One region of the Rhodopseudomonas telluris genome, then DNA from elsewhere that is predicted to be linked to it. Evidence: riboswitches for the same ligand, from Rfam matches in the RefSeq annotation. Region 1 holds a riboswitch; each other region holds the start of a gene.
What was found. Region 1 has a riboswitch for cobalamin ahead of ACFFJ6_RS00320 (HoxN/HupN/NixA family nickel/cobalt transporter). Riboswitches for the same ligand answer to the same signal wherever they lie in the genome.
Positions count from the first base shown of each region.

Region 2: it holds a riboswitch for cobalamin, as region 1 does, so the genes downstream of both, ACFFJ6_RS18590 (hypothetical protein) here and ACFFJ6_RS00320 (HoxN/HupN/NixA family nickel/cobalt transporter) in region 1, are expected to answer to the same signal.
Region 3: it holds a riboswitch for cobalamin, as region 1 does, so the genes downstream of both, cobT (nicotinate-nucleotide--dimethylbenzimidazole phosphoribosyltransferase) here and ACFFJ6_RS00320 (HoxN/HupN/NixA family nickel/cobalt transporter) in region 1, are expected to answer to the same signal.
Region 4: it holds a riboswitch for cobalamin, as region 1 does, so the genes downstream of both, ACFFJ6_RS10545 (TonB-dependent receptor) here and ACFFJ6_RS00320 (HoxN/HupN/NixA family nickel/cobalt transporter) in region 1, are expected to answer to the same signal.

Region 1 covers NZ_JBHLWM010000001.1:60,420-67,729, forward strand. The annotation lists gene ACFFJ6_RS00290 (formate dehydrogenase beta subunit) at 1-518, opposite strand, end outside; gene ACFFJ6_RS00295 (formate dehydrogenase subunit gamma) at 515-985, opposite strand; gene ACFFJ6_RS00300 (LysR family transcriptional regulator) at 1,101-2,000, opposite strand; gene ACFFJ6_RS00305 (BtaA family protein) at 2,294-3,517, opposite strand; gene ACFFJ6_RS00310 (class I SAM-dependent methyltransferase) at 3,693-4,397, shown strand; gene ACFFJ6_RS00315 (DMT family transporter) at 4,394-4,717, shown strand; cobalamin riboswitch at 4,768-4,977, shown strand; gene ACFFJ6_RS00320 (HoxN/HupN/NixA family nickel/cobalt transporter) at 5,052-6,125, shown strand; gene ACFFJ6_RS00325 (FecCD family ABC transporter permease) at 6,133-7,158, shown strand; gene ACFFJ6_RS00330 (ABC transporter ATP-binding protein) at 7,155-7,310, shown strand, end outside.
Region 2 covers NZ_JBHLWM010000008.1:195,625-202,934, forward strand. The annotation lists gene cbiE (precorrin-6y C5,15-methyltransferase (decarboxylating) subunit CbiE) at 1-587, opposite strand, end outside; gene ACFFJ6_RS18570 (cobalt-precorrin-6A reductase) at 619-1,368, shown strand; gene cobJ (precorrin-3B C(17)-methyltransferase) at 1,335-2,096, opposite strand; gene ACFFJ6_RS18580 (precorrin-2 C(20)-methyltransferase) at 2,093-2,821, opposite strand; gene ACFFJ6_RS18585 (precorrin-8X methylmutase) at 2,818-3,447, opposite strand; gene ACFFJ6_RS18590 (hypothetical protein) at 3,444-3,992, opposite strand; cobalamin riboswitch at 4,104-4,309, opposite strand; gene tcuB (tricarballylate utilization 4Fe-4S protein TcuB) at 4,431-5,555, opposite strand; gene tcuA (FAD-dependent tricarballylate dehydrogenase TcuA) at 5,542-6,843, opposite strand; gene ACFFJ6_RS18605 (hypothetical protein) at 6,990-7,310, opposite strand, start outside.
Region 3 covers NZ_JBHLWM010000001.1:1,196,205-1,203,514, reverse strand. The annotation lists gene ACFFJ6_RS05500 (MFS transporter) at 1-494, opposite strand, end outside; gene ACFFJ6_RS05495 (GNAT family N-acetyltransferase) at 621-1,145, shown strand; gene ACFFJ6_RS05490 (MATE family efflux transporter) at 1,252-2,625, shown strand; gene ACFFJ6_RS05485 (DUF2147 domain-containing protein) at 2,760-3,203, shown strand; gene ACFFJ6_RS05480 (DUF3095 domain-containing protein) at 3,220-4,371, opposite strand; gene ACFFJ6_RS05475 (hypothetical protein) at 4,450-4,605, opposite strand; cobalamin riboswitch at 4,816-5,022, shown strand; gene cobT (nicotinate-nucleotide--dimethylbenzimidazole phosphoribosyltransferase) at 5,209-6,273, shown strand; gene cobS (adenosylcobinamide-GDP ribazoletransferase) at 6,270-7,040, shown strand; gene cobF (precorrin-6A synthase (deacetylating)) at 7,137-7,310, shown strand, end outside.
Region 4 covers NZ_JBHLWM010000004.1:136,697-144,006, forward strand. The annotation lists gene ACFFJ6_RS10530 (ABC transporter substrate-binding protein) at 1-927, opposite strand, end outside; gene ACFFJ6_RS10535 (hypothetical protein) at 1,242-1,421, opposite strand; gene ACFFJ6_RS10540 (hypothetical protein) at 1,603-1,911, opposite strand; gene ACFFJ6_RS10545 (TonB-dependent receptor) at 2,040-4,136, opposite strand; cobalamin riboswitch at 4,241-4,440, opposite strand; gene ACFFJ6_RS10550 (DUF938 domain-containing protein) at 4,574-5,275, shown strand; gene ACFFJ6_RS10555 (MFS transporter) at 5,375-6,622, shown strand; gene ACFFJ6_RS10560 (MFS transporter) at 6,707-7,310, shown strand, end outside.

The DNA of each region.
Region 1 (7,310 bases):
TGGCCGCGGCCGGCCTGGGCGACGGTCCGCCATTTGATGCCGGTCGGAAATCCGGCGCCGCCGCGGCCGCGCAGCCCCGACTTTGCCACATCATCGATGATGGCTTCGGAGTTCATTTTCAGCGCGCGTTCGAGCCCGCGATAGCCGCCATGCGCGCGGTAGTCGTCGATCGAGCGCGGATCGACGATGCCGCAGCGGACGAAGGTCAATCGCGTCTGCCGCTTCAGCCAGGGAATCTCTTCCGTCAGCCCCTGCTTCAGCGGATGCGGAGTATCGTTGATCATCGCATCGAGGATGGTCGGCACATCCTCCGGCGTCACCGGTCCGAACGCCACGCGCCCCGCCGGCGTTTCGACTTCCAGCATCGGCTCCAGCCAATACAGCCCGCGCGAGCCGGGCCGCACCAGATCGAGCCCCAGTTCGCGCTCGTGCGCCACGCGGCCGAGCTCCGCGGCAACTTCGTCAGCGCCGACGGCCAAAGCCCCGGAATCCCGCGGGATAAACACACGGAGCGTCATCGCTGCGCCTCCGCCATCAGCCGGTCGAGCCGCTTGGTATCAAGCCGGCCGACCACGCGATCGTTGAGCATCGCAGCCGGCGCGGTGGCGCACAGTCCGAGGCAATACACCGGCTCCAGGGTCACCGAGCCATCCGCGCAAGTGCCGCCGAACGCGACGCCGAGCCGCGTTTCCGCATGCACCGCCAGCGCATCGCCGCCCGCGGCCTGGCACGCTTCGGCGCGGCACAACTTCAGCACGTGCCGGCCCGGCGGCTCGCGGCGGAAGTCGGGATAGAAGGTGAGCACGCCATGCACCTCGGCGCGCGACAGGTTCAGCGCCTGCGCCACCATCGGCACGGCCGCCTCCGGCACATAGCCGAACGCCTCCTGCAAGGCATGCAGGATGACCAGCGTCGGTCCTTCCTTGTGCGCCAGCGCGGCGATGATCTCGCTCGCGCGTGTTGGATCCCAAGCTTCATGGCGCATCGGCGTTTCTTCCCGGCTTTGTTCGGGACCGATGAAAATAAGAATCGTTCAAGGAATCAATAAAGCTGTCGCATGCTGCGATAAGGAAACGGTATCGAGAGAGGGGACGGAACCCTCAGACATCGCTCTCGAGCGAGGGTGCGACTTCCCGCGCCACCTGCATCAACGCTGCAACCAGCGGCGTGTAGGGCTCCCGCGGCGGCACGACCAGGCCAATGCTGTAGGACACCACCGGATCGATGATCGGGATGGTGCGAACGCCGTCGCCGAGGCCCAGCGTTTCGGCGAGCTTGGCCGGCATGACGCTGGCCCAGCGGCCGGTTTTCACGTGAGTATAGAGGACGATGATCGAATTCGACGTCAGCGTCGGATGCGCGATGGTGCCGGCGGCGCGCAGCGCGCGGTCGATAATGCGGCGGTTCTGCATGTTCGGCGTCAGCAGGCACAGCGGAACCTGGCCGACTTCTTGCCAAGTCACTTGCTCGCGATCGCCGAACAGGCCGTCCGGCGAGGTGATCAGCCGGTAGCTCTCCTGATACAGTGGAACGCTGCGGACTTTGCCGAGTGGCTCGTTCTCGATGTAGGTCAGCCCCGCGTCGGCCTCGAGGTTCTCGAGCAGGCCGAGGACCTCCGAAGACGTGCAGGACAGGATGCTGAAGCGCACATTGGGATGCCGCGCGCGGAACGGCGTGGTCAGTTGCGCCACCATGCCGAGCACGGTCGGGATCGCGGCGATCCGCAACTCGCCCGACAGCTCGCCCTTCAACGCGCCGATGTCCTGGCGCATCGCACGGGCGTCGCCGACGATGCGACGGGCCCATTCCAGCGTGCGCTCGCCTTCCGGGGTGAAACCGAGAAAGCGCGAGCCACGCTGCACCAGCATGACGCCGAGGATCTCCTCGAGTTGCTTGATGCTGGTCGACATCGTCGGCTGGGTTACGCCGCAGGCTTCGGCGGCGCGGCCGAAATGCCGTTCCTTGGCGAGCGCAAGCAGCAGCTCGAGCTTGTCGATCAAGTCCGTCCCTCGGAAATTCTTGAAGAGGAGGGACTTTTGCCCCAATGGGCGGCCGCCGGCAAGGTCGGCGGGAACGGCGGACGGCGCGCGCTGCGCGACGTCTCGTAGATAAAACCCCGCCTCCCGATTGCGGCATCGGAAGTGCGGGGCCAGTCAGGGGAGAGACGAAGCCCCGCGCGCAACGAACAATAGCATCGCGCCAAGCATCGTCAGGTATCTAAGTAGCCGATTATGACAGTTCCGGATTGAGCTGAATCAAACCGGGTGCCTCTTTCGGGTCATGTCCGCGGCGGTCAGGCGACACTCGCGGACCGGCGTGCGTAGCAATGGAAGCCGCCGTAGATGCCCGAGCGGTCGCGGTCGAAGCCGATCGCGCTGCGTTCCGCGTCGCGGTGCCAGACCTGCTGCAGCGGCGACAAGGCTTCGGTCTCGAGCGGTGACTCCGCTCCGGCGGTGCGGAAGATCACCCGCACCGAATCCTTGCCGGACCGATCGATCGCGTCCCACAGCGCGCGGATTTCCTCGGGCGCCATCCAGTCCTGCGAGTCCAGCAGCACGACGGCGTCGATCTGTCGGGCCGGCAGGCTTTCGAGAAAGACACGCAGGTTTTCGTGCACCGGAATGATCAGCCCGGCGCCGGAGCGCATCCGCGCGTAGCGGCTGCGCTGCAGATACAGCGGAAGGCAATCGTCACCGGGGCCCGGATAGCGCCGGCTCAGCGCCTGCCAGGCGAAGTAATTGGTCTCGTTCGGATAGACGTTGATCAGGCGCAGCAGGCGCTGATGCAGCACTTCGTTGAGCGGCTGATTGCCGCCGAGCAGGTCGCGCTGCTGCGGCGGAATGCCGAGGCTGAACAGCAGCGCCGGCGTGCGTGTCAACAGCCGCGCGAATCCCGAATGGAACAGTCGGTCGACGCGCTGCAACGCATCCTGCCGCTCCAACGAATCCGGCGCCGCTTCGAGAAGCGCCTTCAGGTCGATCTTGGCGAATTTCGCCAGCAGATGCGCGAAGCCGATGAAGCTGCCGAGCGCGCCGTGCCGATAGAAGCCGTCGGTGAAGTAACGATAGCGCGGCCGGCCGCGGAAGTCGCGTTCGTCCCAGTAGCTGCGCGCATCGCGGTCGAGTTGCGGCCGCAGGCGCTGGCGATACAGGTCGGCGTTGTCGTCGGCTTCGCCTTCGCCGAAGAAGCGCCAGAACTGGTCGTAGTCCGGCAGCGCGCGCAGCCCTGCGAGCTTCAACTTCAGCAGCGCCAGATGCGCCTCGTTGAGATCGACCGCGAACACCTGCGCCGGCTTGGCGGTGAGGTAGGACAGCGCGTTACAGCCGCCCGACGATATTGTCACGATGGTGGAGCCGATCGGCAGTTGCAGCGCAGCAAGATCCGCCTCGGGGTCTTCCCAGATCTGGGTGTAGACCAGCCGTCGGAACCAGATCGAAAACAGTCGGTCCCAGATCGTTGACTCGCTGCGATCCTTGCTGTTGCGGACCGCGTCCGCGATGAGTTGCTGCGTATTCATACCGTCCTCGACTCGGTCATCGGTCGAGAATAGCCGCGTAGCAATGCAGTTTTGCGACAGTCGGCAGGTCTGGAGCAGGAGTTGAAACAGGTCCTGGAACTGCCGGCTGTCATCACCCTGTCGTCGCAAAATCGGATGGAGAGCGGACGATTCCACCTGCGCGAGGGTGCATTCCATGACGATGGTCCGGTCTGAACTCACAGTCGATCCGTCCTGGCCGGTCGACGCGACGACGCGGATGAACCGGATGTATCGCTATCAGCGGCACATCTACGATATCACCCGTCGGTACTATCTTCTTGGTCGCAACGAGCTGATCAGCAGCCTGGCGCCGCCCGCCGGCGGCCATGTGCTCGAAATCGGCTGCGGCACCGGCCGCAATCTGGTCGCCGCTGCCCTGCGCTACCCCGAGGCGCGGTTCTACGGCTTCGACGTCTCGACCGAGATGCTGACCTCGGCGATCGGCGCCATCGCGCGTGCTGGCCTCAATGGCCGAGCCAAGGTGGCGCATGGCGATGCGACTAACTTCACCGCGCAAGGCGTGTTTGGCCAGCCGGTGGCGTTCGATCGGGTGATGATCTCCTACAGCCTGTCGATGATTCCGGATTGGGTTGCGGTGATCGAACATGCGATCGCGAGCCTGAAGCCGGGCGGACAATTGCATATCGTCGATTTCGGCGATCAGTCCGGGTTGCCTGGTTTCGCCCGCCACGCGCTGCAGCATTGGCTGGCGCTGTTCGGCGTCACCCCGCGCGATCAGCTCGAGGCGACGCTGGCACAGATCGCGGTGCGCACTGGCGCCGGACTGAGCTTCGACCGGCCGTATCGCGGCTACGCCCAGGCCGCGGTGCTGACGCTGCCGACGCGACGCCCTGCATGACCGGGTGGCTCGCGCTGCTTGCCGCGGGCCTGATGGAGATCGTCTGGGCGCTAGGACTAAAGCACTCGGACGGCTTCACGAAGCTCTGGCCCGCGCTCGGCACGCTGGTGGCGATCGCCGCCAGCTTCGGCCTGATGAGTATCGCGCTGAAGTCGCTGCCGTTCGGCACCGCCTATGCGGTGTGGACCGGCATCGGCGCCGCCGGCAGCATCGTGGTCGGCATGGCGCTGTATGGCGAGCCCGCCAATGCGCTGCGCGTGCTGTGCCTGTCGATGATCGTTGCCGGCATGATCGGCCTCAAGCTCAGCACGCCGGCCTGACCCCACCGCGCCCAGACCAAGGCGGCGATTGACAAAGCAGGTCCGCCCGCCTTTGATCGTTCCGTTCAGGTGTGCCGGGAATCGTCCGGCACAGGGAAGCCGGTGCAGACGCCTTTTGGGGTGTCTCAAGCCGGCGCTGCGCCCGCAACTGTAGGCGGCGAGCGATCCTTCATCATGCCACTGACCCAAGCGAGGGCCGGGAAGGCGAGGGATTGCGACGACCCGCGAGCCAGGAGACCGGCCTGAGCCACGTCATCTTCCAGCGTGCGGTGCGCGCGGCTGGGGCGGTCCGCCGCATGGGTGACAGGAAGCTGCTCACCGTTCGGGGACTCTCATGTCAGACATACTCGCTCCTCCCACAGTCGCTGTCGCTCGTCCGGACGGATTCCGCGTCCGGCTGGTCGCCGTGCTCGGCGGCCTGGTGATCGCCAATATCGCCGCCTGGGCCTGGGCCCTCACCGCCTTCGCCGGCCAGCCGGTGCTGATCGGCACCGCCGTGCTGGCCTACAGCCTCGGCCTGCGCCACGCGCTCGACGCCGATCACATCGCGGCGATCGACAACGTCACCCGCAAGCTGATGCAGGAGGGCAAACGCCCGGTCGCGGTCGGCTTCTTCTTCGCTCTCGGTCACTCCACCGTGGTGCTGGTGGCGTCGCTGGCGATCGCGGTGGCGGCCAATTCGCTCACCGAACGGTTCGCCGGCTACCGCGAGATCGGTGGCATCATCGGCACCTCGGCCTCGGCGCTGTTCCTGTTCGCGATTGCTCTGGCCAATCTGTCGGTGCTGAGCGGCGTCTACCGCGCGTTCAAAAAGGTGCGGGCTGGCGAGGTCGTGCACGATGACGACATCGATCATCTGCTGCAGCAGCGCGGCTGGCTGGCGCGGCTGTTTCGGCCGCTGTTTCGCTTCGTCTCGAAGAGCTGGCAGCTCTATCCGATCGGCCTGCTGTTCGCGCTCGGCTTCGAGACCGCCAGTGAGATCAGCCTGTTCGGCCTCGCCGCCAACAATGCGGGCACCATCTCGCATTGGTCGATCCTGATCTTCCCGGCGCTGTTCGCTGCCGGCATGACGCTGGTCGATACGCTCGACGGCGTGCTGATGCTCGGCGCCTATGGCTGGGCCTATCGCAATCCGGTGCGCAAGCTGTACTACAACATGACCATCACCTCGGTGTCGGTGCTGGTCGCCATCGTGATCGGCGGCATCGAGACGCTCGGCCTGCTGGCCGGCCGGCTGCATCTCGAAGGCGCGTTCTGGGAATGGATCACCGAGCTCAACGAGAATTTCGGCGCGCTCGGCTACGGCATCGTCGCGCTGTTCGTCGCCAGCTGGATCATCTCCACCATCATCTATCGGCTGAACGGCTATCACCGGCTCGACGCGCGCGTCTCGGGCGCACGGGAATGAGCGTTTGATCGCCATCGTTTCGCATCGCTCCTCGCGCGCGGCGGTCGTCACCGCCGCGTTGCTGTTCGTCGTCGCCGTGCTGGCGATCGGCTCGCTCGGCGTCGGCCCGGTGAAGCTGTCGCCGCTCGCGGTGATCGACGGCCTGATCGGCCGCGGCGGTGATGTGCAGCAGATCATCGTGCAGCAGATCCGGCTGCCCCGCGCCATCCTGGCGCTGGCGATCGGCGCGATCCTCGGGCTGTCGGGCGCTGCGCTGCAGGGGCTGCTGCGCAATCCGCTGGCGTCGCCATCGCTGTTCGGCGCGCCGCAATCGGCGGCGTTCGGCGCGGTGCTGATCATCGCGCTGGGCTGGGCGGATGTGCGCTCCTATGCGCTGCCGGTCGCGGCGATCAGCATGGCGTTCGTCTCGGTGTTCGCGCTACTCGCTGTCGCAGGACGCGGCGCCAGCCTGTTGCTGCTGATCCTGGCAGGTCTCGCGATCTCCAGCCTCGCCGGCGCTGCGACTGCGCTGGTGATGAACCTGTCGCGTAATCCATTCGCCAGTCTCGAGATCGCGTTCTGGCTGCTCGGCTCGCTGGAAGACCGCAGTTTCCGCCACGTCATGCTGGCACTGCCGTTCATCGTGGTCGGTGGGGCGCTGCTGCTGACTCAACGCGCGGCCTTCCGGGCGCTGAGCTTGGGTGAGGAAACCGCGCAGAGCCTCGGCGTCGATGTCGCGCGGTTGCGGCTGATCGTGATCATCGGCGTCGCGCTCGGTGTCGGCGGCGCGGTCTCGGTGTCGGGGACGATCGGCTTCATCGGCCTGGTGGCGCCGCATCTGGTGCGTCCGCTGATCGGCCACGATCCGGCACGGCTGCTGATCCCGAGCGCGCTCGCGGGCGCGGCGCTGCTGCTCGCCGCCGATATCGCGGTGCGGATCATTCCAGCCACCACGGATATCAAGGTCGGCGTGCTGACCTCGATCATCGGCGTGCCGTTCTTCCTGTATCTGATCGTGCGCGAACGACGGTCGCTGGGCGGAGGGCTTGGATGACCGCCTTTCTTACCGCACGCGATCTGCGCGTCGCGCTGTCCAGCCGCCCCGTGCTGCACGGCGTCTCGCTCGAGCTGACGAAAGGCCATCTGGTGGCGCTGGTCGGCCCCAATGGCGCCGGCAAGACCACGCTGCTGCGTGCGCTGGCCGGG
Region 2 (7,310 bases), on a different contig from region 1:
GCGGCGGTGGACTGGCGGACACGCTCGCGTGGGCCGCCGAGCGCTTCGAGCACGGTGAGCTGCGAGCCGCTGAATTTCGAACTCGTCAGATAGGCCGCGATCTGCGCCACCGCCGCGCCGTCGCGGACCAGCACGATCAGCCGCGCGTTGGGCCGCAAATGAGATCGCAGCGCTGCAATCGGCTGAGCATGCAGGCCGAGCGTGATCGTGTTCTCCAGGCGCCAGCCGAGCCGCGCGGCGGCCCATGCGAACGTCGAGGGCGCGGGGAGTGCGGTCCATTCCTCCGGCGCGAGATGATCGGCGAGGACGGCGCCGGCGCCATGCCAGAACGGATCGCCCGAGCACAGCACGACGACGCGGCGCCCGCGCTGCGCCAGCACCTCGGGCAGCGAGTCCGAGAACGGCACGCGCCATGGCAACGCCGGTCTGCCGAGCGCGCTCACCATCGCCAGATGACGCTCGCCGCCGATCAGCAGCTCGGCCTGCGTCAGCAGCGCGCGTGCTTTTTCTGAAAGGCCCTCGAAGCCGTCCTCGCCGATTCCGACGATGGACAGCCACGGCGTCGTCGTGTCATCGCTGAGGGCCATGATCCCTCGCTCGAACCAGTCTTTGCGCCTGTTGATCCTCGGCGGCACCGCCGATGCGAACCGTCTTGCCGCGGCGGTGGCGGCCGAGCCGCGGATCGCCGCGGTGCTGTCGCTCGCCGGGCGGACCGAGGCGCCGAAGCTGCCGCCGATTCCGTCGCGCGTCGGCGGCTTCGGCGGCGTCGCTGGCCTCGTCGATTACTTGCGCGCAGAACGGATCGACCGCGTTGTCGACGCGACACATCCATTCGCCGCGCAGATGAGCCGCAACGCGGTGGACGCCTGCGCCGCCGCCGGCGTGCCGCTGCTGGCACTCGAACGCGTGCCATGGACGGCACAGAGTGGCGATCGCTGGACCGAGGTCGATGATCTGCCGGCAGCGGCTGGCGCGCTTGGCGATGCGCCGCGCCGGGTATTCCTCGGCATCGGCCGGCAGAACCTCGATCTGTTCGCGGCCCAGCAGCATCACTTCTATCTGGTTCGGCTGGTCGATCCGCCGCGCGGTCCGCTGCCGTTGCCGAATGTCGAAGTCATCATCGCGCGCGGACCTTTCGACCGCGCCAGTGATCGCGCGCTGCTCGCCGCGCATCGCATCGAGATCGTCGTGGCGAAGAATGCCGGCGGCGAGGCTGCGGTGGCGAAGATCGAAGCCGCGCGCGATCTCGGGCTGCCCGTGGTGATGGTACGCCGGCCGGCGATCCCGCCGCGGCGCACGGTCGGCAGCGTCGCCGAAGTGATGCACTGGCTCGCTCACGACAGCACTCCGACCGACCGCGGCGTGTAGACGAAGCGCGCGCCGTCGCGGCGTTCGATGATGCGGGTTTGCGACGAGCCGATCATCACCACAGTTCGCATGTTGGCGCGGTCCGGCTGCGCCTCGCCGAGCGGGACGACATCGATCTGCTCCTGCGGCGCGCTCACCGCGGTGGCGAAGATCACCGGCACCGAAGCAGGATGAATGCTCCGCAGCAGCTTGAAGGCAGCTTCGAGCTGCCACTGCCGCGCCTTCGAAATCGGATTGTACAGCGCGATGACAAAGTCGGCCTCGGCGGCGGCGCGCAGGCGCTTCTCCACGGTTTCCCAGGGCTTGAGATTGTCCGACAGGTTGATGGCGCAGAAATCGTGGCCGAGCGGGGCGCCGATGCGGGCCGCGGCGGCGAACATCGCGCTGACGCCGGGTAGCACGCGGATGTCGAGATCGCGCCACGCCGGCTCGCCGGCCTCGACCGCCTCGAACAGCGCCGCAGCCATCGCGAACACGCCGGGGTCGCCGGAGGAAACGATGACGACGCGGCGGCCCTCTGCGGCGAGCTTCAGCGCGAACGCAGCGCGGTCGATCTCCTCGCGATTGTCCGACGCATGCCGGCGCACGTCACGTCCAGCGTCGACGCGCGCCACATAGGGCGCGTAGCCGACCAGGTCGGTTGCGGCGGCGAGGGCGGCGGTGACTTCCGGCGTGATCAGTTCCGGTGCGCCGGGGCCGAGGCCGACGACGATCAGCGAGCCGCTCATGGCCGTCGTCCCTGGCCGTGGACAAGGATCATCGAAAAATAGGGCGCCTCGTCGGTCTGTTTGTCGGCGAGGCGGAGCACGGTCTCGCCGGCCATCGCGCCGCGCTCGACATAGATGGCGCGGTCGAGCAGGCCGACGTCCTGCAGGATGCGCCGCACCTTCGGCAGATTGCGGCCGAGCTTCATGATTACCACGGCGTCGCTGGTGCGCACCACCTCGGCGAGCCGCTCGGCGCGCAGCGTCGCCGGCACCACGCAAAGCACGTCGTCGCCGTAAGTAATCGGCGTGCCGCTCGCGGTCCAGCATGCCGCCATGCCGGAGATGCCCGGCACCACCACGACCGGCACCGTGCCGACCAGCCGGTGATACAAATGCATGAACGAGCCGTACAGAAACGGATCGCCTTCGCACAGCACGACGACGTCGCGGCCGCTTGCGACGTGAGCCGACAGCCGGGCGACGCATTCTTCGTAGAAGCTGCGCAGCGTCGCCGCATAGGCCGGATCGTCGAGCGCAATCTCGGTGGTCACCGGATAGTCGAGCGGCTCCTCGATCGCGTCGCTCGCCAGCAGGCCGTTGACGATGGTGCGCGCGTGGCCGGCGCGGCCGGCCTTGCGGAAGTAAGCGACGACCTTGGCGGCGCCGACCAGCCGCGCGGCGCGTACGCTCATTAGGTCCGGATCGCCGGGGCCGACGCCCACGCCGTAGACGGTCGGCTTGCTCATTCGCGTTCGCTCGCCAGCGCGTTGATGGCCGCTGCCGCCATCGCGCTGCCGCCGCGGCGGCCGCGCACCACCACGCAGGGGACTGGAGCAGCTTCGAGCAGCGCTTCCTTGGATTCCGCGGCGCCCACAAAGCCGACGGGAATTCCGATGATCGCGGCGGGTCTAGGCGCGCCGGGCTCGCCGAGGATCTCGAGCAGGCGGAACAGCGCGGTCGGCGCATTGCCGATCGCCACCACCGCGCCGTCCAGACGCTCGCGCCAGAGTTCGAGCGCGGCGGCCGACCGGGTGGTCTTCAGCTCAGCGGCGAGTCCCGGCACGCGGGGATCGCTCAGCGTGCAGATCACATCGTTGTCGGCCGGCAGCCGCTTGCGGGTGACGCCATTGGCGACCATCTGCGCGTCGCACAGGATCGGCGCGCCGGCCCGGAGTGCGGCGCGGCCGGCGGCGACGAAGTCGCCATGAAACACGATGTCGTCGGCGACATCGACCATGCCGCTGGCGTGAATGATCCGCACCGCGATCGTCTCGGCATCGGACGCAAAGCGCGCGAGCTTGGCCTCGGCTCGGATGATGGCGAAGGACTGGCGATAGATCGCATCGCCGTCGGTCTCGTAGACGTAGGTCATCGCGCTTCTCCGCGGACGAGTTCAGGGACCGCGTCGGTGGGCGCGTCGAGCCACGGCGCGATTGGCAGGCCGGCGGCCAGCGACAACTGCGTGAGCACCGCGCGAGCCGATCGCGCATCGGAACGGTGGCACAGCGCCGCCAGTCGGCGCAGCGTGGTGCGCGGCAGGTTGGAGAGCGCATCGAGTGCCGGATCTGCCGGGTCGGCTGCCGCAACAACGGCGAGCGCGATCCGCCGGTCGCGGGCGCTGGCTGCTACGCCCTCGATGCCGCGGCGCCAATCGTCGAGGCCATGCGGGAGATGGATCAGTACGGCGCGGGCGGTCGCGATGGCGGCGCGGAGGTCAGCCTCCGGATGTGGCAGCAGCCGCTGCACCTTTGCAAGATACAGAGCCGGCAGATCGCAACCGGCGCCATGCCACGCCAAGGCATAACGCGCCAGCTCGGCATCCGAACAGGAGATCATGACGAGATCGGCCGGACGCGCGAGCGCAGACGCCGGATCGGATCCGGCGCGCTCATCGGACGAGACAATCGAAAGCGGCATTGCGCCGTATCCGTCGGTTGATCATCGCGCGCTGCGATGATGCGAAACCGGCGAACGGACCTGCACTCCGAACGGCCGAACTTCACCCCGGAACACCCCGCCCGGAATGGCGTCAATCAGCAGGCGACGGCAGGTCTCCTGGCTCACGGGTCGTCGCCAGCGCAGCCTTCCCGGAAACATCCAGTGGCGTGTTGCGATGGCTCGCCGTTCACAGTTGCGGGGGCAGCTTCGGCACGTCGCATCCGAGCAGGATGCCGGCTTCCGATATTCCCTCTTCGTCCCGTCCGAAGACAGGAACCGTCGGCAGGCCGATGTTTGGTCTGAAAACCACGGGGTGTCAATCGAGCTTACCGCCCGGCCGACGGTCGTTTCGGCGTAATAATTTCGCACCCGCTTGCGATGGATCAAGACGGAGCGCTGCGGACGGCCATGAGCCGATCAGTCGCCCGGCTTGCGGGCCGTTGGCCTGGAAATCGCCGCTTCAGCCGCCGCGCGCAGCAGCGCTGCGGCCCGGAAAGGCGCGTGGATCGCCTTGGTGAACGGCAGTGCCAGGAAGAAGCCGAACACCAGGCCGAGATGCAGGATCAGCAGCAGGCCCATCGCGGCGGTCTCGCGCAGCGCCAGCACGGCGAGGCCGCTGAGGGTGACGAGCGCCAGCAGGATCAGAAAGGCGACGTTGAGCTGCGCCTCGTGCGGATCGGACGGCTGCCTGTCGGCGCGTTGCTCGATCGTCAGCAGGCCGCCGATGCCCACCAGCATCGCCAGCCCGCCGACGCCGCCGAGCATCACCGGCAGGCTGAGCAGCGGGTAGGGCGCGAGCCAGCCGAAGCCTTTGTGATAGATCGCCGCCACGACAGTCGAGAGCACGGTGCCCATGCAGCCGGCGACCATGACGTGGTGCGCGATCCGGCGCTGATGCGAGGGGCGCTCATCGATATCGGTGCATCCGGGGCCGCCGCCGCCGAGATGGCGCAGCGTGACGATGTCGCGGAATGCAGGGCGAAGCGCTTGGAGGATCGCGTTCGTCGGGAGCGGCGGCGCAGTCGCTCGCCAGTAGCGCACCGTGGCCAGGGCGATGCACAGCATCGCCCAGAGCAGCGATGCCCCGGCGGCGCCCGCCATCATTGGCCACGGCAGCACCCGATAAAACGCGCCGGCGCTATCATCGGCGCCGAAGAGTTCGGCGGGAGAGGTTGAGAGCAGCACCGCGGCCAGCGTGAACAGCAGCGCGGTGCTGACCACGACAGCGATGCTGAGGAAGGGACGGCGGAACGCATGGCCAAGCGCAGCCGGCCACAGATAGTCCGCGTAGGATCGCTGGCGGAGCGCGGCCAGCGTCGTCGGCAGATTGATGGCGAAGGGATGTGGCGGCGTGTACTGGCACACGCTCCAGCAGCCGCGGCAGTTGTGGCAAAGATTGGAGAGATAGGCGAGGTCGCTGAGTTCGAAGCGATGCTGATTGTCGATCGCCGGGAACACCGGACACAGGCCGTCGCAATACATGCAGGCCGTGCAGATTCGAAGCTGGCGCTCGGCCTCGGCGGTCAGATCATCGGGCGACATGGTGCGCCGCCTCCTCACCGGCGAGACGGCCGAACACGGCTGATAACGTGATGCCGAGGCCGGCGAGATAACCGCGGCGCAGCACGTTGGCGGCCATGATCATGCCCGCGGCATACAGCGTGGCGTTGGCGCGTCCGTCCGCCCACCGCACGCGCAAGCGTTCATCCACCGCGACGCCATGGTGTACGAAGGTGATGCCGGCGCGCATCGGATAGGCTGCGAACGGCGCCCGGATCAGCGGGCGAGCACCAGTGGGCTGCGTTGCGTTGAAGGAGGCCACGGCCGCCGCGAGCTTGGCAGGCTCAAAGTCGAGCGCCGCCGCGAGCGCCGCGATCGTCTCGGCCTCGATCGGCGCAAAGGCCTGCGGCGCGGCGCGTTGCAGCCCGTCCGCATCCAGAATGAGGTAGGCCATCTGATCGTCGCATGCCGCGATCCGAGGGCCCCAACGCGCGTAGTGCGTCGGCTCCTGACCGGCGCCGATCGCATCGATCCGCGCGCCGAAGCGATCCACCACCATGCCGCAGGGGATCGCGGTGATCCGGGTGACGATGCCGCCGTCGAAGCGCGGCCCGCGCGCATCTACTGCCACCATGTGGCAAACCGTGGGCTCACCGACCGCGCATCCACCCAACCCGATCAGATGATCCAACATCCGGCCGTCCGCGTACGGCGTCCCGCGCAGCATGAGGCCGTCAGCCGATTTTCCATAGTGCGCCCGCAGCCATGCGGCATCGGCACCGGGGCCACCGGCGCAGACGATCACCGCGCGCGCTTCGATCACGGACTCTCCAGGCGCGCTACCCGCCATCTCGACGATCCATCCGCCGTCCGCGACGTCGCGAAGCGCACGAACCTCGCTGTTGCTGCTGATTGCGATGTCCAGCGCAGCCGCTTGCCGGTACAGCGCGTTGATCATCGCCTTGCCACCGCCCAGCGGAAATACGGTGCGGCGCGAATAGGGCACCACGCCGAGCGACGGCGGCTGCATGGCGACGCCGTTCTCGATCAGCCATGGCACCAGCGTCTCGGAGCCGGAGACCATGCGCTCAGCCAACGTCTGGTCGGCCGTGCCACCGGTCACGCTGCCGAGTTCGGCGAGGAATTCGGACGCGTGATAGCTGTCCGGCACGTACGGGGTCGGCTCACCGTGCACGACCCGGAAGTTTCGGGCATGGCGTGCGTTGCCGCCCCGCATGGCGACCGGCGCATTGTCGAGCAGGCGCACGGAGACGCCGGTGCGCCGCGCGGCGAGCGCCGCACAGAGCCCGGCAATGCCGCCTCCGACCACCACCACATCCCAACACGAACTCACCGCGACCCCGGGTGACTGTTCCCACGCGCCCTTGCAGCGCTCGCGCCGGGCGGCGCGAGCGTTCGGCGCTCCGTCTTAGGGCCTGCGTGGCTGCCGCTGTCAATTGCGGCGATGATCGCGCTTCATTCGGTGCGGATCTTCAGCCGGGTCGAGCCTGTGTAACCGTAGACGCTGTGGAGCAGCGTCAGAATCTCGGTGGCGATCGCCCCGTCGGCCAGCGTCAAGGGATAACTCTTGCTGTAATTTGGGGCGCGCCCCGGCTCGGCGTAGCCGGCTGTGGTCAGGCGAGCGATCTTGTCGGGCGTCAGCACGGCGGTCAGTGCCGGCCAACGCTCGGCCGACTGTGCCTCACAATACAGCGCCACCGGCGGCATCTCCGGCATGCACTGAATGTAGCCGATGCCGCTGTCGAACACGACATGCACGCGCTGGGTGGCGTTGAT
Region 3 (7,310 bases), 1.1 Mb from region 1:
GTGGTGATCAGCGTCTGCGCCAGCGGCGACGCCAGCACGAGACCGAGCGAGCCCGCCGCCGACACCGCGCCCATCGCGACGCTGCGCTTGGCCGGCGACACGGTTCGCGAGGTCGCGGTCATGGTCATGCTCGAGGCGGTGCAGGACAGCGCGATGCCGACGCAGACGCCGCAGCCGAGCGTGAAGGTCAGCGCCGAGTCGGCGAACATCATCAGCACCAGGCCGGCCGCGTAGATCACCACGCCGCCGAGCATCACCCAGCGCGAGCCGTAGCGATCCGCCATCAGCCCGACGATCGGCTGGGTCACGCCCCAGATGATGTTCTGCAGCGCCGTCGCCAGCGAGAAATCCGCGCTGGTGATGCCGACGTCACGGATCACGGACGGCTGCAGCAGCCCGAAGCTCTGCCGCATGCCCATCGCAAGGCTCAGCAGCACCGACGCGCCGATCAGGATCGACCAGCGCTGAAACGAGGTGAGCTCTGATGCCTTCATAGGACGTTTTCCTCTGGGTCTCGTCATTTTGAGAATAGTCATGCCCTGAAACGCGGTGTTTGACCATCCTTGCAACCGGTATCGTGGTCCTGCACAGAACGCAGGGGTTCGGTGACAGGAGAGCGGATGAGTATCGAGATCGACATTCTGTCGGGCGTCGCGGCGTGGCCGATGGTGAAGCCGCTGCTCGAATCGGTGTGGCCGGCCGGCCGTGAGACGGCTCCGCAGCGCACTGGACCGGAGACCGCGCACCCGACGCTGCGGGTGCTGGTCGAGTCGGACGGAGAACTGGTGAGCCATGTCGGCATCACCATCCGGATCGTGAGCTGGAACGGCCGCAAGTGCCAGATCGGCGGCATCGGCGGCCTCGTCACCCGGGCGGACAACCGGCGGCAGGGCTACGGCTCGATCGCGCTGAGGGCCGCGGAGCGGACGCTGCGCGATCACGAGGCGATCGACTGCGGGCTGCTGTTCTGCGACGACCAGCAGGCCCCGTTCTTTCAGGCGCGCGGCTGGCAGCGCTACGACGGCGAGATCACCGCCGAGCAGCGCGGCGGCAAAGCTCCGTATCGCGACCTGACGCCGCTGCAGATCGATCTGCGGCGAAAAATTCGCGGCGGCACGCTGGACCTCTGCGGTTTGCCCTGGTGACGCCTGCGCAGGACGCACGGCCGTGCCGCTTGCGCGCATTTGATATGTCGATCATAATATTATGAAGGATCGCCGCTGAGGAGCGGTCCGCAAGGGCGGAACACGCATGACCATCGACGCACCGGTGAACACACCCCTGCCGGCCCCGCCGCCGAACCTGCTCCTCACCGCCCCGATCGTGCCGACGCTCACCCGGCTGGCGATCCCGAACATCATCGCAATGGTCGGCACCGCTGTCGTCTCGGTGGCCGAGACCTCGTATATCGGGCGGCTCGGCACCGAAGCGCTGGCGGCGATCGCCTTGGTGTTTCCGTTCGCGATGCTGACGCAGATGATGTCGGCCGGCGCGATGGGCGGCGGCGTCTCCTCGGCGGTCAGCCGCGCGCTCGGCGCAGGCGATCGCGCGCGCGCCGAAGCGCTGGCGCTGCACGCTGTGATCATCGGACTGTGCGGCGGCCTGTTGTTCACGCTGATCATGCAGCTGTTCGGCCGCTCGCTGTTCATGCTGCTCGGCGGCCGCGGCGACGTGCTCGAACAGGCGTGCAGCTATTCGGTCGTGCTGTTTTCCGGCGCGGTGTCGATCTGGCTGGTCAACACGCTGGCCTCGGTGCTGCGCGGCACCGGCGACATGGTGCTGCCCTCCGCGACGCTGCTGGTGGTCGCGGTGCTGCAGATCGCGATCGGCGGCACGTTCGGCCTCGGCCTGTTCGGCATGCCGCGGCTCGGCATGCCGGGCGTCGCATCGGGGCAACTCGTCGCGTTCTCGCTCGGCACGCTGTTCCTGCTGATCTACATGGCGAGCGGCCGCGCGCGCGTGAGGCTGCGCGCCGGATCCTTCGTGTTCGAGCGGCGGATGTTTCTCGACATCCTCAAGGTCGGTGCGATGGCCTGCCTCGCGCCGCTGCAATCGGTGCTGACCATCCTGATCTTCACCAAGATCCTGGCGACCTACGGCACTGCGACGCTGGCCGGCTACGGCATCGGCTCGCGTCTGGAATTCCTGCTGATCCCGATCGCGTTCGCGGTCGGCGTCGCCTCGATCCCGATGGTCGGCATGGCGGTCGGCGCCGGCCAGGTGGCGCGCGCACGGCGCGTGGCGTGGACCTCGGGCGCCGCGTCGGCGCTGATCCTCGGGGTGATCGGCCTGGTGCTGGCGATTTATCCGGCGCTGTGGGTGTCGCTGTTCACCGCCGATCCCGCGGTGACCGCAGCGGCGCATTCCTACTTCCACTGGGCGGGGCCGGCCTTCCCGTTCTTCGGTCTCGGCGTGACACTGTACTTCGCCTCGCAGGGCGCCGCGAAAGTCGGCGGCCCGGTGCTCGCCGCGAGCGCGCGGCTGATGCTGGTGGCGATCGGCGGCACCGCGCTGATGATCAGCGGCGCGCCGTCGTGGACGCTGTTCGCCCTGGTGACGGCGGCGATGGTGGTTTACGGGCTGGGCACCGTGACGGCGATTCATCTGACACGCTGGGTCAAATGAATCCTGCGGACCTCCGTATCTTGTGTCTGTTTGTGTCCGTCATGCCTTTGCCACGAATCCGGCTCCTCTGCTAAGGCATGCGCTGCACCGCACCGACGCGACGTGCTGCGCACTGGACGATGCCTGGAGGATAGATGACCACCCGATCCGCACTCTTCGCCGCTGCATTGCTCGCTGCGCTGGCGCCTGCCGCTGCGCTCGCGCAATCAGCGCCCGGCCCGCAGGGCACCTGGCTGACTCAGGCCGGCGACGCCAAGGTGCGTATCAAGAGCTGTGGCCCGGCCCTGTGCGGCACGATCATCTGGCTGAAGCAGCCGATCGATCCCAACACCGGCAAGCCGCAGGTCGACGACAAGAACCCGGATCCGGCCCGCGCCTCACGCCCGGTGATCGGGCTGCAGATCTTCGGCGACATGCGGCCGGTGTCGCAGGGCAAATGGTCGGGCCACATCTACAACGCCGACGACGGCAAGACCTACGAGGCCAACCTGTCGCACACAGGCCCGACCTCGCTGCATGTCGAGGGCTGCGTCGGCTCGCTGTGCGGCGGCGAGAACTGGACCTTCGAGGGACGCTGACGATCGGCGGCGCGCCTCACGCGCGCATCGCCTTCAGCGCCACCGCCGCGGCGGCATAGCCGCCGCCTGCGCCGTCGACGAAATGCACATGATCGCTGCGCGCCGCCGACGGCGTGAAGCAGGTCATCATCGCCGCGTCCTGGCGAAACACGCCGTAACGGGCGATGCCCGCGGCGGCGGCCTCCGCCAGCCGCTGCTCCAGCGCGTCGGCGACATCGGGCGGACAATCCAGGATCATCCGCAATCCGTCGTCGTATTTGCGGAAGTCGGAATTCTCCGGCACCTGCGCCATATAGGTTTGCGGCACGAAGCCTCGGAAGCTGATGCCGAACCGCATGATCACATAGACGAACAGCGTCCAGAGCAGAACGCCGACGCGGCGCAGCAGCAACGGACCGCCGCCGGCTGCCCGCGCTTCCAGCTCGAAGCCCGCGGGTGGCCATCGCATCGTCGGCCCCTGAGACGGCACGGGCCGGCCGGCGTCGGGACTGCGCTCGGTCAGGGCCACCACCTGTTCGACCAGCGCGCGAAACGCCGCGCTGTCGGCGCTGACGGTGGGCACCAGCAGCAGCGTCAGGATCACGCCGTGGGCCGCCGGGATCGTCTCGAACCGGCACGACAAACCACTGAGATCGGGCATCGTCCCGGCAGGAGCCGGATCGATCAGGAATTCGCCGCGTTTCATCGCGGCTTCCGCCCAGCCGAGACCGCCGCCCGCAAACATCGCGTAGCGAACATGCGGCGACGGCGCGAACCGCGCGATGCGGACGTCGAGCCCGCGATCCCGGATCGTTGCGACCGGCACCAACGCGATGCGCAGCGTCAGCTCGAGTTCGTCGCGGACCCAGGCGGCCGCGGCCGCCATCGCATCACGGGCCACGGCGAGATCGTGCGGCGCGACCGCGAAGCTCGCGCCGTCGCCGCCGAACACAAACGGAAAATCGCGACCCTGCAGCGCGTTGGCAATCGCCGCGATCACCGAGGCGCCCGCCATGTTGACGGCCTTGTAGCGCTGCGCGGCGATGGCCCCGGTGGAATTGACGATGTCGGCCGTCCCGACCACCCAATCGTCGGGCACCGAGGCGTAAAGCGCCGGGTCCATCAGGTTGGCGAACCCGGAGAACACCGGCACGCGGTCGTAGAACGAGTCGCTGTTCGCCACGGTCATAAACGCAAGCTCCAGTCGATGCCGCACAGATACGGCGTCGCCGGCCGCCGGTTTGCGTGGAAGCGGCCTCGGCCGCGATCAGTCACCTTTGGCGCAAAGCCCGAACATGGCCGTCACCGATCCCCGCACGCAACGCGTCAGGGTGATGTCGGTGTACAGGCCGTAGGCGAAAACCGCCAAGGCGAGCAGGACGATGATGCCGAGCGATTTCAAGCGATCCAGTTCCCTCTGCACGGCGGCCCGATCCGATGCCGGACGCCGCGTGGCCGATCCTCTCACAGCTTTGGCGGCGACTTAGAGCAGAATCGCGGCATGCCGATCAACCGCTTCGCATCCGGGCGCTCCTAAAATGCGCCGGCGGCGCGCTCGCCCGGCGCCGTTGCACCTTCGTCTGAACGCGCGCCCGACGGTGGCAACTAATGTTGCGCCGGGCGGTGCCGCGTGCTCTTGTGCGGCATCTTCGGTGCCCTTTCTCGAAAGGGTGAAACGGGAATGCGGTGAGGCGAGCGATCGCCGAGGCCGCGGCTGCCCCCGCAACTGTAAGCGGATCGTCTCCGATCACACCAGCCACTGCGGCCATTCTCCGGCCTCGGGAAGGCGATCGGGACAACATTCGCGAGCCAGGAGACCGGCCGGAGATCTGCGCAATGCCATTCGACGGTGGGTCGAAGAAGGACGTTCCGATGCCGCATCCGCTTCCGACGTAGTCCGTCCCCACAACAGCCGCGCCTGATCGCCGACCTCTGCGCATGCGCGCGCGGTGGCGCGACGCGATCTGCCGCTGGGCCGTGTCGCCCGCTCCGCATCCGAACGATCTTGCCTCGACGAATTCGTACCATGCACGCTCCCCTCGACCATTTCGCGACCTTGGCGGTCTCCGCCGTCGACAACTCGCTTGAACCCACGCTCCGCGCCCGGATCGACGGCAAGGCCAAGCCGCCGGGCTCGCTCGGCCGGCTGGAGGACCTCGCCGTCCAGCTCGGGCTGATCTGGCACCCGGCGCCGCCGCGCACCGATCGTGCGATGGTGTTCGTGTTCGCCGGCGATCACGGCCTCGCCGAAGACCACGTCTCGCCCTACCCGGCGAGCGTCACGCAGGCGATGGTCGCGGCCTATCTGGCGGGCTGTGCCGGCATGAACGTACTGGCGAAAGCCGCCGCGACCGAAGTGTGTGTGGTCGACGCCGGCATTGCGGCGGATGTGCCACCGCATCCCGGACTGATCGACCGCAAGATCGGCTACGGCACGCGCAATGCCAGTCGTGAGCCCGCGATGAGCATCGACGACGCCCGCCGCGCGCTCAGCGCCTCGATCGCACTGGTGTCCGACGCGATCGACGGCGGCATCGATATCGTGGCGATCGGCGAAATGGGCATCGGCAACACCACGTCGGCGGCGCTGATCGCGCATCGCCTCACCGGCACGCCGATCGGCGATTGCGTCGGCCGCGGCGCGGGGCTCGACGACGCTGGCGTCTTGCACAAGCGCGCCATCGCGCAAAAGGCGGCCGCGCGCACGGCAGCGAGCGCGCCGCTCGAGGTGCTGGCCGAATTCGGCGGCTACGAGATCGCCATGATGGCCGGCGCTGTGCTGGCCGCCGCGGCCAAGCGCCGGCCGGTGGTGATCGACGGCTTCATCGCCAGCGCCGCCGCGCTGGTCGCGGTGCGGCTGCATCCGGCCGCGCGGGCCTATTGCGTGTTCTCGCATCGCTCGGCCGAGCGCGGCCATGCCGTACTGCTGGAGGCGATGGCGGCGACGCCCTATCTCGATCTCGGCTTCCGGCTCGGCGAAGGCACCGGCGCGCTGATGGCGATCCCGCTGGTGCGGGCGGCCGCCGGCATTCTGACCGAGCTGGCGGACTTGTCCGACGTGCTGGCCGGCCGCCTTGGACAGACGCAGTGACGCCCGCACTCCGCCCGTTTTTCAACGCGCTGCAATTCATGACGATCCTGCCAGCGCCGCGCGCCGCGCAGTTCGACGATGGCTGGCTGCTCCCCGCCGCCAAGTACTTTCCTCTAGTCGGCGCGCTGATCGGCCTCTTCTGCGGCGGCGTGCTGATCGCGACGTCGGCGATCTGGTCGGGGCTGGTGCCGGCCGTGTTGTCGGTGATCGCCGGCGTGGCGCTCACCGGCGCGCTGCATGAGGACGGCATTGCCGACAGCGCGGATGGGCTGTTCGGCGGCCGCACGCGCGAGCAGCGGCTGACGATTATCAAGGACAGCCGGATCGGCAATTACGGCGCCGTCACACTGATCGCCAGCCTGATCATTCGCATCGCCGCGCTGGCGACACTGCCGCCCTGGGTCGGCGCCGCCGCGCTGGTCGCCAGCCACAGCCTCGGCCGCGCCGGTATCCTGGCCGCGATGTCGATGCTGCCTTATGCGGGCAATGTCGCGACCGCGAAGCTGAACTATCCGGACCAACGACTCGATCCGGCGAAGGCCATCGTCGCCATGCTGCTGACGCTGCTCGGGCTGGCGTGGCTGATCGCCGCCGAACCCGGCGCCGCCGCCTGCGGACTGATCGGCGCCGTCGCGCTGGGCGCATTGCCCGCGCTGGCCGCCGCACGGCTGATCGGCGGCTATGTCGGCGACGTCCTCGGCGCGACAGAACAACTCACGCAGATCGGCTTGCTGCTTGGCGTCGCGGCGCTAGCCGGCCATGGTTAGTTGCACACGCCATCCCCAACGTCATTCCGGGGCGCGCGCCCTTGGCGCGCGAACCCGGAATCTCTGCTCATCACGAAGCAATAGGACTTCCCGCCGATGCGCAAACTTCTCCTGATCGGCATGGGCCCCGGCGATCCCAACTACCTGACGCTGCAGGCCGTCGAGGCGCTGAACCGCGCCAGCGTGTTCTTCCTGCCCGACAAGGGCGCCGAGAAGGCCGAACTGAAAACCGCGCGCGAAGAGATCTGCCGACGTTTCATCAAGTCTCCG
Region 4 (7,310 bases), on a different contig from region 1:
GGTGAGGAATTCCTTGAACTCCTTGACGTCGGCGTCATTCTCGAACCGCGGATCGGTCGGCGTCTTGGCCGCCAGCGCGGTGAGCAGGCCGGTCGAGGCTTCCTTGCCGGCGGGTTCGAGTACGCCCTTGATCGAGCTCGAAACGCTGACCACGAAGTTCAGCGGCTTCCAGTTCAGCTCGTGGACCTTGCGGATCGCCTGCGCGCCGAACTTCGGCGTCGCCATGGTGAACAGCGTGTCGGCGCCCGAGGCCTTCAGGGCGACGATCTGCGAGTCGACGGTCGGATCGCTGACTTCGTAGGTGACCTCCTTGACGATCATCGTCTTGGCCTTGTCGCCGAGACCGTCCTTGAGGCCCTTGACGTAATCCTTGCCGGCGTCGTCGTTCTGCGAGAACACGCCGAGCTTGGCATCGGGCTTGTTCTTGAGCAGGTACTTCGCGAAGATCATGCCCTCCATCTGGTAAGGCGGGTAGAGCTGCGTGGTCCACGGGAAGTTCTTCGGATCGTCCCACTTCGCCGCGCCGGTCGAGATGAACAGCTGCGGCACCTTCTTGCCGTTGAGATATTTCTGGATCGCCGTGTTGGTCGGCGTACCGATGGTGCCGATGATCGCCAGCACCTCGTCCTGCTCGACCAGCCGCCGCGTCTGCTCCACCGTCTTGGGCGGCGAGTAGGCGTCGTCGAGGCTGATCATCTTGATCTTGCGGCCATTGACGCCGCCTTTTGCGTTGATCATGGCGTAGTACGCGTCTTCGACGTGGCCCTGTACGCCATAGGCCGAGGCCGGGCCGCTATACGGCATGGTCTGGCCGATCTTGATTTCGCTGTCGGTGACGCCGGGGCCGTATTGCTTCTGGGCGAAGGCGGGCTGAGCCGCTGCGACGGCGAACAAGCCGGCCGCGAGCAGGCTGAGGCGGGTGGTCATGGCACTTCCTCTCTTTGGTTGAAGCCGCACTCTGCGGTGCGGGCTGTCGTGATCGTCCGCGCGTCCGATTAGGCGCACGCGGCGATCGGCCGACGCTCTCACGCGGCCGCCATGAGTTCAAATCATTTGAATCCAAATTGCACGCCGCAGCGCGGCGCGAAGGTCGACGACGCGTCGGAGAATTCATCGCGGCGGAATAAGCGTGAGCCGAACCAGCTGATCTGCGGATATTTCGGCTACTTTGCCGGCAGGCATCGGGTGCCTGCCGCACAACGTCGCACCCGGCGATCCGTCAGGGCGGATCGCAGACGCGCTTAGAGATCGCGCTGCTCGTCGTCGCGGTCACGCTCCGGCGCGCAGATGTCGCCGCTGTCGTAGAGATCGTCGTCCGGCAGCCGCGCGGACACCGGCTTGGCGGCCGCGACTTCTTTCGTCGTCGCGGCGACCTTGTCCTTGCGGACCTTTTTGGGCTTGATCTTCTGCCACCCGATCATCGTCTTGGATCCCGTCAGCACGGGGCCGAAACGCGCCGTGGCGCGGTTCGGGTCCGTTGTCGTCCTGTCGCGGCCATTTGGCCACCGAAACAGTTGCAATCTAGCCCATGATCAGCGGCTACCGGCCGCATTTTGCACAAGGCAGCATCGCGCCGCCCGCGGGGCGGAGGGCGCGGGCATTTCAGGTGCGGTGGCCGCCCTTCTGCTGTTCGGCCAGCCAGTCCGACAGCGCGCGCGGCGTCGGTTCTGCCGACTTGCCGGCAGCCGTGCGCGTGCCGGCGGTCTTGCCGGTGCCGGCCTTGGCGCGCTTGGTCTTGGTCGGAGCGCGCTGCGGTTCGGCGGCCTCGCGCGCCAGACGCAACGCCCTCAGCCGGGCCATGTTGTCGAGAGTCGCCTTCGCAGCGGCCTCGCGTTCAGCGCGGCCGCTGTCGGTCTCCTGTGCGGCTGCGCCAGAGCGTGCAGCGGGGCGGGAATTTTCGTCGTTCGTCATTCGTCCACGTCGATTGTCTTCGGGGAATTGGGAAGCGCGGGGTGTAGCAAGAAAAAAGGCCCCGGGACAGCTTTTGCTGCCGGGGCCTGTCATGCACGATAGTCGGTGTGGCGCGACGTGATGTCCGGTCAGAAGGTCACGCCAGCCTTGGCCAGATAGGTTCGGCCCGGCAGCGGATACGCGCCGTAACGGCCGGGCGTGAAAGTGCTGGCCACCGCGTAATCGTAATATTGCGCGTTGAACAGATTGATCACGCTCAGCGACCAGAAGAAGTGGTCGACTTCGCCGCTCAGCTTGACATCGACGGTGCCGTTGGCCGGGATCTTGACCTGGCCGTTGGCATTGTCGTTGTCCATGAAGCGGCTGCTCCAAACCCGCGCGGTGGCATCGAACACGACGTATTTCTGCCAGACGTTCCAGGTCACGCCGGCATTCGCCGTATAGCGCGACACCAGCGGCACGTCGTTGCCGGAGAGCGGGCCCTCGCGGAACGTCGCCCGCGTATAGGCTGCGCCGCTGCGCAGCAGCAAATTGTCGCTGATCCGCACCGACGAGCTGGTCTCGGCCCCGGTGCGACGCGTCGGATCGAGGTTGGTGTTGTAGAAGTTCACCGGGTCGTAGCGGATCTCGTTGGTCAGATCCATGTTGTAGACGCTGGTCTGCATCTCGAACGGGCCGGACTTGATCCGGAAGCCGCCTTCGACGTCGACCGAGGTCTGGGTCTTCAGCGCGAAGGTGCCCGGAATCGGATTGAAGAACGCATCATAAGACGGACCCGAGGCGACGCGCTCGTCGACATTCGGCGTGCGGAACGCGCGCGCTCCGCGGGCGAACACGCTGAACACGTCGTTGAAGCGATGCTCGAGGCCGACATGCAGCGCATGCTGGGTCTCGGTGCTGTTCAGCGGCTGCGCCTGCGCTTCGCCGAAATAGCCCGGCGCCAGCGGATTGAGCCGGTCGGCGGCGTCGACCTTCACGCTCTGCACCCGGCCGCCATACGAGAAGTCGGTGCTCGGCAGCACGGCGATGGTCTGCTGCCAATAACCGGCCAGCGTCTTCTGCGACAGATTGTAGACGTGCACCGGCGGCGTGCCGCGATACTGGCCGCGGTCGGAATCATAGGTCGCGTCGTAATAGTCGAGGCCCGTGAGGATCTTCGACGGCAGGCCGAAGAACGCGTTCTTGATGCTAAGCCGCGGCGTGATCGACCAGGTCTGGAGATGCGCGTCGAACCAGCTCGCGTTGAAGCTCTGCAGCGGCACGTCGCCGAAATAGCCGGCCTGTTGCCGCTTGTCGCGGACGCCGCCATCGACGATCAGCTCGGCGCCGTCCCACAGCGATTTGGTGAAGCCGGCGGTGAGGTTGGCGCCCTGCTTGTCGGCGAAGTTGAACGGCGTGCTGGTGCCGCTGCGGTCGGTCTGCAGCTGGTTGACGCCGATCGAGGGATCGACGATCCGCGAGCCGGGCAGACCGAGACGCTGGTTGTCGCCGGAGATGTTGAGGAACGCGCTGAGATCGCCGGTGGTGTAGCGCAGTTCGCCGATCGCGTTGTTCTGTTCCAGCGCGTTGTTGGAGCGGTAGCCGTCGGAGCGGACGCCGTTGGCGAACGCAGAGGTCGACCACGGCCCGGAATTGAACGCCGCCGACACCGCGGCGAGTCGCTGGTTGAATGAGCCGACGCCGCCTTCGGCGCGGAACGTCGCGGGCGGGCCGCCGGTGCCGCTCTTGGTGACGATGTTGATGACGCCGCCGACCGCGTTGTCGCCGTACAGCACGGCGCCGCTGCCGCCGCGGGTGATCTCGATGCGCTCGATCGACTGCAGCGGGATGCTCGACAGGTCGACGCCCTGCAGGTCGAGGTCGTTGAGGCGGCGGCCGTTGATCAGGAACAGCGTGTTCGAGGTCGCGGTGGCGCCGAAGCCGCGCAAATCGACCGACGAGCCGGTGCCGTTGACGCCGCCATACAGCGACGTGGTCTGCACGCCGGGCGTCTGCGCGATGATGTCCTGCACGGTCTGCGCCGGCGAATGCGCGATGTCGTCGGCGGTGATCACTGTGCTCGAGGTGCCGACGATCGCGTCGGAGGTGCGCGTCGCGGTGACGTTGATGGCGGGCAGCATGTCCTGCGCGGCCGCAGGCGCGAGCGTGGCGAACAGGCTGGAAGCCAGGATGGTGGAGCACAGCAGCGCGCGCGTGCGCGGTGCAGCGGAGTGAGAAGACGGCATGGATAACCTCGGCCGGACGTTCAGTGGCACGTCACAGCGAACGAGGGATCACCATGCTTGCGCGGGTGAAACCAATGCCTGCAATTCCCGACCGGCACTCTCGCGTGTGACCACGAATGACGGCAGGTCTCCTGGCTCGCGGGTGATATCTTCCGTCGCCTTCCCAGGGCCGAGGTCCCAGTGGCATTCCGACAGAAGTCGAACCGCTTACAGTTGCGGGAACAGCTGCGGCCTGAGAGCGTGAAGCTCCGCACCGCATTCCCTTTTCATCCTCGTGAGAGGAACCGTCACATTCAACTAGAAGTATCGGACGGCGTGGAGTCAATTCGCCGTTGGCGGTGGCCGGCCCGGTTGCTGCGCTCGCCGGTGGGATTGTCCGCGGCTGTTGCTTGCGAGTAACAATGCGGCTTGATCCAGCTCAACAAGGCGCGGTGACGATGGCGGACTATGTGGTCGAATTCGGCAAGGACGGTCGGCCTGTCGAATCCGATGGGCGGCTCGATGCCGCCGCGTTTCATCGCAATCAGCAGGCGATCCGCGATGTGCTCGCGCGCCTGCTGCACGGCGTCGCGGGCGACGTGTTGGAGGCCGGCAGCGGCACCGGCCAGCATGTGGTCGCCTTCGCGCGTCAACATCCCGAGATCGTCTGGTGGCCGAGCGACATCCATCCGCAGCATCTGAGCAGCATCGCCGCATGGCGCGCGCACTCCGGGCTCGCCAATATCCGGGAGCCGCGGCGGATCGATCTGTCCGATCCGGCATGGCCCGCCGGGATGGTGAGCGACGGCGATCCCGCCTCGCTCGCCGCGACGTTCAGCGCCAATGTGGTGCACATCGCACCGTGGCCGGTGGCGCAGGGGCTGTTCGCCGGCGCGGCCCGGCTGTTGCGGCCGGACGGCCAACTCATCCTCTACGGCCCGTTCAAGCAGGACGGCCAGCACACCGCGCCGAGCAATGCGGCGTTCGACGCCAGCCTGCGCGCCGCCAATCCCGATTGGGGCGTGCGCGATGTCGGCGAGCTGGAGCAGCTCGGCGCGGAGCACGGCCTGCGCCTGACCGAGATCATCGCGATGCCGGCCAACAATCTCATCCTGGGCTTCGCCCGCAGCGGCGAAAGCGGAAGGCCGCGCATAGGTTAGCCGCGCCTGCGGCAGTTGATCGCAGACCGTCGCCGCCTATGATGCCGGCCGATTCCACGGCCCGGCGATGCACCGGCCGGATGAAGGGCGAAACACCCGATGGTTGACGCGACCGCGACCTGCGAGATTTCCGACGACGCGCGGGCGCGCTCCAACGTCTGGCGGCTCGCCGCCGCGCAGGCGCTGACCGGCGCCAATGCGGCGGTGATCTTCGCCACCGGTGCGATCATCGGCGCGCAGCTGGCGCCGAGCGTCGCGCTCGCCACCGTGCCGATCTCGATGTACGTGGTCGGCCTCGCGGCCGGCACGCTGCCGACCGGCGCGATCGCGCGCCGCTATGGCCGCCGCGCCTCGTTCATGATCGGCGCCGGCTGCGGCGCGGCTGCCGGTGCGCTCGGTGCGCTGGCCATTCTGTACGGCTCGTTCGCGCTGTTCTGCGTCGCGACCTTCCTCGGCGGGCTGTATGGCGCGGTGGCGCAATCCTATCGGTTCGCCGCCGCCGATGGCGCCAGCGCCGACTATCGCCCGAAGGCGGTGTCGTGGGTGATGGCCGGCGGCGTGTTCGCCGGCGTACTCGGTCCGCAGCTGGTGCAGTGGACCATGGAGATCTGGCAGCCTTATCTGTTCGCCTTCAGCTACGTGGTGCAGGCCGCGGTGGCGCTGATCGCCATGGCGGTGCTGTGGAGCGTCGATGCGCCGAAGCCGCAGCCGGCCGATCTCGCCGGCGGCCGGCCGCTGCTACAGATCGTGCGGCAGCCGCGCTTCATCGCCGCGGCGCTGTGCGGCGTCATCGCCTATCCGATGATGAATCTGGTGATGACCTCGGCGCCGCTGGCAATGCAGATGTGCGGCTTGCCGGTCAGCGATTCGAACTTCGGCCTGCAATGGCACATCGTGGCGATGTACGCGCCGAGTTTCGTCACCGGCTCGCTGATCGCCAGGTTCGGCGCGCCGCGCGTGGTCGCGCTGGGGCTGGTGCTGGAAGCGGCGGGCGCCTCGATCGGCATCATGGGCATCTCCGCCCCGCATTTCTGGGCGACCCTGTTCGTCATCGGCGTCGGCTGGAACTTCGCCTTCGTCGGCGCCTCCGCGCTGGTGCTGGAGACGCATCAGCCGAGCGAGAAGAACAAGGTGCAGGCGTTCAACGATTTCCTGGTGTTCGGCATGATGGCGCTGGGCTCGTTCTCGTCGGGGCAACTGCTGGCGAACTATGGCTGGACCACCGTCAATCTCACGGTGTTCCCGCCGGTGCTGCTCGGCCTCATCGTGCTGGCAATCAGCGGCTGGGCGAAATCGCGCAAGCCAATCGCCGCGCAAGCCGTCGAACTCGCCGACCGGGGCGTCTGACTGCGACAACTAAACGACCCGGCCGCAAAGCGCCGGCGAGGGGGAAACGATGGCGCGCTGCGCGATGTTGGCTGATCGCCCGCGATGACCGGATCGATCCCCGACGAGACCTCGATCCGCTATGAGGGCTGGCGCATCGTCGCGGTGTGTTTCGCGGTCGCGACCTTCAGCTGGGCCCTCGGCTTCTACGGCCAGTCGGTGTATCTCGCCGAGCTGCAGCGCCTGCACGGCTGGCCGGCGTCGCTGATCTCGACCGCGACGACGTTCTTCTATCTCGGCGGTGCGCTGCTGGTCGCCTTCGTGGGCGACGCGATCCGCCGCGTCGGACCGAAGACCTGCCTGCTCGGCGGTCTCGCGGCGACCGCGCTCGGCACCGCGCTGCTCGGTCGTATCGATGCGCCCTGGCAGCTCTACGGCATCTACGTGCTGCTGGCGATCGGCTGGGCCGGCACCAGCCTCGGCGCGATCACCAGCACGCTCGGGCTGTGGTTCGACAAGCGCCGCGGCATGGCGATCAGCCTGGCGCTGAACGGCGCCAGCTTCGGCGGCATCGCCGGCGTGCCATTGCTGGTGCTGGCGATCGGCCATCTCGGTTTCGCCGGCGCGACGCTGGCGGCGGCGCTGGCGTCGCTGCTGCTGATCGCACCGCTGGTGATGGTGTTCGTCGGACGTCCGCCATTGCATCATG